DNA from 2 places in the Vibrio diazotrophicus genome. Region 1 is predicted to be linked to the other one. Evidence: riboswitches for the same ligand, from Rfam matches in the RefSeq annotation. Region 1 holds a riboswitch; the other holds the start of a gene.

Region 1 (3,426 bases):
CAGATATCTACAAAGACTCTTAGTCTCGGGCATAAAGTCGAGAAACGATTCATCGACAAAGAGCTTGATGCCCATGACGTCACAGCGATTTAAGATTTCAATCAGCAAATCCGGATCGGGTTGCAGCCCTGTCGGATTATTAGGTGTACATAAGAAAAGGCAATCAAGATCCGGTGAAAGAGCGGTGAGAATACGTTTAGTAACGCGAAATTCTTCCTCTTCACGCAGCAAGTAGTTTGTGATTTTGCAGCCAACGCGTGTGAGTGCACGGCGATACTCGCCAAAACTCGGCTCAACGAGCAGTGCTTTTTGGGGCTTTACATATTGCGCCCAAAGAAATATCAGCTCAGTTGCGCCATTTCCAGCAATCACATGGCTTTGTGAACACTGATGGTGACGAGCCAACTGACGATGCAGCAGGTGGTAATCAATATCGGGATATTGCTCTAAGCGTGATAAGTTTTCTACAAGTAGATGCTTTAATCCTCCGGGCATACCCAGAGGATTGATGTTTGCACTGAAATCAATGACATCGCTGGGTGCGAGACCAAATTGATTTGCCATTTGCAGGACATTACCGCCGTGTTGTCCACTTATCGCCATATTAGTTGCCTTTAAGCTATATCGAGTTGAATTTGTGTTAGCTCGTTAATTTAACGACATGGGCTTAAACAAAAGTGTTGCATGTTTCTGTACAACGCCGCCAATCTCAATTAATGCTGGCGCAAATTAACATATTTGAAAATTCCGCAATAGCAATAAATTACCATTTGTATGTTTTCATCGACTCTGTAAGATGCTGTTTTAAATACTTGTTTAGGTTAGCATCACAAGTTATTACCTTGAAGATGACAGTTTTGTAAACATTCATTGTCATGGTAGCCTGATTTTACTTACAACAAGCCTATAGTGAAATTTAACAACAGGATATGTAGTAGTTTTAATTATCGAAACAAAACATTTCAATTTGGTTATGCCCTAGAACGGGTATATATCCCTCATGGGATTACGGAAGTGAGGTGAGAATCCTCCGCAGCCCCCGCTGCTGTAATGCTGACGATTTGGTTACACCACTGTTTTATCCTTTAAAACGGGAAGGGACCAATAAGGTTGACGCTAAGCCAGAAGACGAATCAAGTTGAACTCAATCAATAACTCCTTCGGTGGGAAGAGAGTGAGAGAAGCAGGTTCCTGACACCAAGATCCTACGACTTTTCAACCGCCTACCGTCCATTCAGAAACGTAATTGAAAGTGGACTATGAAAGCATTACTTATAGCGGGTACAAACAGCGGAAGCGGTAAAACAACATTCACATTAGGTTTATTAAGAGCCTTATGTCGTCGTGATCTTAAGGTTCAGCCTTTTAAAGTGGGCCCAGATTACATTGATACCGCGTGGCACACCAAAGTTGCCAAAGTTCCATCGCATAATTTAGATTCCTTCATGCTCGATGAGGAGACTGTAAACGCTTTATTCCATCAACAAACACAAAATGCGGATATCGCTGTGATTGAAGGTGTCATGGGATTATTCGATGGCTATGGTACAGATCCATACTATTGTAGTAGCGCGGGTACAGCTCGAGCTCTATCTTGCCCTGTTATTTTGGTTGTTGACGGCAAAGCTATGTCGACATCGGCCGCAGCTATTGTTATGGGGTTCCAACAGTTTGGTAAAGAGATCAACATTGCAGGGGTTGTCTTCAACAACGTTAATTCCGATGGTCACTACCAACTTCTAAAACAGGCTGTAGAAACCTATTGTCATATTCCTGCGTTTGGCCGGTTACCTAAGCTACCCAATGTTGAACTTCCTTCTCGTCACTTAGGTTTGATGACCGCACAAGAATCACAAAATATGGATTCTCAATGGGATGAGCTGGCCGATGCTATTGAGCAGTATGTCGATGTTGATGGATTGCTTAGTGTTGCTCGTTCTGAACTTCATCAAGGTTCTTCTCACACGGTTTATCAAACGATTGAAGGTAAGGGAAAAGGACTGACCGTCGCAGTGGCGATGGACAAAGCATTTAACTTCTATTACCAAGCTAACCTCGATTTGTTAGCCAGCAGTGGAGCTGAAATCCTATTTTTTAGCCCTCTGGCCGACTCTAAGCTACCTGAATGTGATTTAGTATATATCGGCGGTGGCTATCCAGAGTTATACGCTGAGGAGTTGTCGAAAAATACCTCGATGCTGCAATCGATTTTTGCAGCTCATCAAGCCAATTTGCCAATTTATGCTGAATGTGGTGGTTTGATGTATCTGGGTAGTTCGCTGTCTGACAGTGAAGAAAAAACCTACCCCATGGTTGGGATTTTATCTGGTCAAAGCATCATGACGAACAAACTGAGTCGCTTCGGATATTGCAATGCTAAAGCAGACATAGATACTTTGTTATGTGTTTCTGGCAATGAGTTACGCGGTCACGAGTTTCATTATTCTGATTTTTATACGGATATGGAACCGGCATTTACGCTTACTAAAGTTCATGAAGGTGAAGTGGTTGCAACGTGGCGGGGAGGCTATCAAGTTGGCAATACCTTGGCTATGTACTTGCATGTTCACTTTGCACAGTCACCAGAAATGTTACTTGAGTGGTTTGCAAGAGCGCGGAGCTTGTGATGGCGTTGAGCATTTATATCACCGCGTTCTTTATCGACCTGCTAATCGGTGACCCCCAAAGTTGGCCACATCCTATTCGGTTAATTGGTATGGCCATTTCCAATGTCGAGAAACGACTTCGCCACATATTCAAAAGTAAAGTGTGGCTTTACTTTGCAGGCGGGATTTTATGGATATCAATTGTGGTTACTGCCGGATTGGTTACCTGGGCGATAATTCATTTTTGTTATGGCATCCATTGGCTACTCGGCACGGGGGTAGAGGTATGGCTTGCATTCACAGTACTCGCGACAGGCTGCTTAAATGATGCAGCTCAAGATGTGCTTGCCCCACTGCGTACTCATGATCTTCCACAAGCTAGACTCAAACTTTCCTACATAGTAGGGCGTGATACCAGTCAACTGGACGAAAAACAGATCACCAGAGCAACAGTTGAGACCGTGGCTGAAAACACCGTAGATGGAGTCATTGCGCCACTATTTTATCTATTTATCGGTGGCGTTCCACTTGCGATGGTCTATAAAGCGGTCAATACGCTCGATTCTATGGTTGGTTACAAAAACGAACGATACAGAGAGTTGGGCTTCGTATCGGCTCGAATGGACGATTTAGCAAACTTCATTCCCGCTCGTCTCTCATGGCTGTTGTTTTCCTTATCAGCTGGCTTGTTAGGGGGCAATGGCAAATCTGCGTTCACAATCGGTTGGCGTGACAGGTACCAACATAAAAGTCCAAACAGTGCATGGTCTGAAGCAACTGTTGCAGGAGCGCTAGGCGTGCAACTTGGTGGCCCAAGCAG
Region 2 (3,426 bases), 1.6 Mb from region 1:
CGTAATCTTCATCGAACACGTTACCAATCTTACCGCTGAGAGTTACACCGCTATCAAAATAATACGAAGTGGCGATATCGACCAATGAATATGGGTCTAGCTCCTTTGTATTTTTAGCATCGTCGTAACGCTTTCCTTGATAGAGATAACTGACATCAAATCTCCAAGCATCTAGCAAATATGTCATATTCCATTTCGCACTATGCTTGGCTCTGCGAACCAATTCATTACCCGTAGACTTATCTTTAGTATCAAGGTAGTCATAAGACAAGTTATGAGCTAAAGGTCCTGTATCAAACTGACCGCTTACTTCAACACCTTTTATCTCTGCTTTATTCACATTGACGTTGGTTGTTCCATTACTCGCGATCATTTTATCGACTTCACTGTAATGACCAGCTAAACGCCAAGTTAGCAATTCAAAATTGCCCTCTAATGCAATCTCTGAGCTTTCTGTTTCTTCTGGAACTAGGTTAGCGTTACCTTGGTAGCAACCATAAGAACCACATTCCAAAGGATAATAAAGTTGGTTAAACGTCGGTGCTTTGAAAGATGTACCATATAAACCAACAGCTTTTAGCGATTCAGTAAGCTGATAACCCAAGCCAAATTGGTATGTCCAGAAAGTGCCGTAAGCGCTGTTATCATCCCAACGGAAGTTGCTCTCCGCTGAAAAGTCACCTTTATTTAGATAGCTACCCACATAAAGAGCCGCATTATCTCTATCGGTTTGAGTGTAGTTTTTGCCTTCTACTTTAACTTTATCTTCGTACCACTCGGCGCCACCGACTACAGAAAGAATATCACTTACTGCGTATAGGTTATCCCAAGACGCTACGTATCGATTTGTCGTATATCGACTTGATTCACCTTGACCAGAGGACTCTGCGTCATCTTGGTTAGTCGCTAATGTAAAGTGGCTGTTCAATTTATCTTTTTTGTACTCACCTACAGTCGCTAAGCTATACAAATCGCTGTCAGTACTATCAACACCGCCCCAAGAGTTATCAAACTCCGAATCTTGCTTTTGATAGTAACCATTCGTTTTCAAAGTCAGCTCATCAGAAACCTTAGTGCCTGCATCGACTAATAAATACTGTGACTGAAAGCCATCATTGTCGGCATCGAAACTGTTTTTACTTGATGGCTTTATATTATACCCCTCTGCAGCTTTATACGTTGCAGACGCGTTAAACCAACTTCCGGAGTCAGAAACGGTAGAAAAGTTTGCTCCAACATCGTACGCGCCATCGCTGCCAAAACCAGACTTAACAGAGTTAAAACCGTTAGTGTTTTTTGTGGTGATGATATTAATTACACCACTAACTGCATCTGAGCCGTATACCGCTGCACGAGGACCACGCAGTACTTCAATACGCTCCACACCGTTCAGAGGAATAGCTGACAAATCCGCTGCTCCCGAGGTTGCACTACCGATTCGAACACCATTAATCATGACCAAAACGTTTTTACTGGCGCGCCCACGAATATACAATTCAGAGTTTTGGCCTACACCACCCTGGTTCACTACCTGAACACTAGGTAAACGACGTAATACGTCCGTTAGTGATTGAGCTTGAATCGCATCAATTTCTTCACGTGTGACAACTTCAACTGGTGCGATTGTTTCGTTTACTTTAGTTTCAAAACGATTCGCCGTTACAACAACAGTTTCATCAGCTGTCGCTTCTTGTGCGTATGAAAAAGAGGTATGAGAAAACAGCGACGCCACTGCCACCGCTAGAAGGGATTTATTCATTATATTGTCCTAAATCGCGTTAATCCTACCGAGCATGGGTCCATCCCATTGGTTTGCTCAGCTGCTGGCAGGTGTTCGGACTTGAGAGCTGTTAACCTACTAACTCGACTTCCCACAAATTGCAGTGTCATTTGAGTATTCGTTCTCTCTTACCGCTGCGCGTCAGTTCTGGATTTCCACCAGATTCCCTTTTAAGTTTATTTATTTAGCCATCTAGGCTTCTAAATAACACCAGCTTGCGGTTGATAGTATTGAGCAATCGATAACTTGTCTAGCTTAGATTGGTATAAGCTATAGTTTTTACGATCGATAAAGCTATCAATTTAGTCAGAGTACTGGACATGAGCGGGAGATTGAATAAAATCTGCGCTCTTTATTTGAACGTACCAGAAAAAGGTAAAGCAATGGCGACTCTTGATGTAAACCCAGACAACTACCAAGCGCAACTGGATGAGAAGATCACTCGACTAGGAGAGATGTTTGAATCTTATGGTGTGCCTGAGTTGGAAGTCTTTGAGTCCCCGGCTCAGTTTTACCGTATGCGCGCTGAGTTTCGTATCTGGCATGAAGGTGATGATATGTACTACATCATGTTCAACCAGCAAACTCGCGAAAAATACCGTGTTGATCAATTCCCTGCGGCAAGTCGCCTTATTAATGACTTAATGCCACTGCTGATAGACGCCATGAAAGGCAACGACACTCTGCGCCGTAAACTTTTCCAAGTGGACTTCTTATCCACTCTGAGTGGTGAAGTTCTGGTATCTCTTCTATATCATCGTCAACTTGATGAAGAGTGGATTGTGGCAGCTAAAGCGCTCAAACAAACACTGCAAAATGAAGGCTTTAATCTGAACATTATTGGACGTGCGCGCAAAATGAAGATTGTGCTGGACCAAGATTATGTGATTGAGAAGCTGAACGTGAACGGCCAACCTTATATCTACCAACAAGTTGAAAACAGTTTTACTCAGCCAAACGGTAAAGTCGCAGAAAAAATGCTGGAGTGGGCTGTCGATTGTACCCAAGAAAGCAAAGGCGATTTGCTAGAGCTTTACTGTGGTAACGGTAACTTCTCATTAGCACTGGCTCAAAACTTCGAGCGAGTTTTGGCAACTGAGTTGGCAAAACCATCGGTACATTCAGCACAATACAACATTGCTGCTAACAAAATCGACAATGTACAAATCATTCGCATGTCAGCAGAAGAATTTACCGAAGCAATGGAAGGCAAACGTGAATTCAACCGCCTGAAAGATGCAGGCATCGATTTAAAAAGTTACAACTGCAACACCATCTTTGTCGATCCGCCTCGCTCAGGAATGGATATTGATACCTGTAAGATGGTGCAGGGCTATGAGCGCATTCTCTATATCTCATGTAACCCAGAAACACTAAAAGAAAACTTAGATGTTTTATGTAAGACACATAAGGTGACTCGCTTTGCTCTGTTTGACCAGTTCCCATACACCCACCACATGGAAGCGGGTGTAATGCTAGAGCGAAAAGCGTAATTCACGCTTAAAACCAAAGTTCACAAATAGAAAAACGAGCCGATTGGCTCGTTTTTTTGTAATTAACTTTTGTAATTAGCTGATGTGCACTTATTCAGAATGACCGATAAATCCTAGCTTCTTTCCAACCCATAACAAGAGCAGCAAAGCTAC

The links. A riboswitch is a leader RNA that binds a small molecule or an ion and turns the genes downstream of it on or off. The one in region 1 is predicted to bind cobalamin.
Region 2: linked by a shared signal. The riboswitch ahead of AAGA51_RS00580 (TonB-dependent receptor domain-containing protein) and the one ahead of AAGA51_RS07955 (cobyrinate a,c-diamide synthase) in region 1 are both predicted to bind cobalamin.

Annotation. Positions count from the first base shown of each region.
Region 1 is NZ_CP151842.1:1,749,389-1,752,814, reverse strand. Features, by position in the region: gene cobD (threonine-phosphate decarboxylase CobD) at 1-603, opposite strand, end outside; cobalamin riboswitch at 952-1,152, shown strand; gene AAGA51_RS07955 (cobyrinate a,c-diamide synthase) at 1,260-2,627, shown strand; gene cbiB (adenosylcobinamide-phosphate synthase CbiB) at 2,627-3,426, shown strand, end outside.
Region 2 is NZ_CP151842.1:124,224-127,649, reverse strand. Features, by position in the region: gene AAGA51_RS00580 (TonB-dependent receptor domain-containing protein) at 1-1,759, opposite strand, end outside; cobalamin riboswitch at 1,809-2,010, opposite strand; gene trmA (tRNA (uridine(54)-C5)-methyltransferase TrmA) at 2,164-3,273, shown strand; gene AAGA51_RS00570 (YijD family membrane protein) at 3,364-3,426, opposite strand, start outside.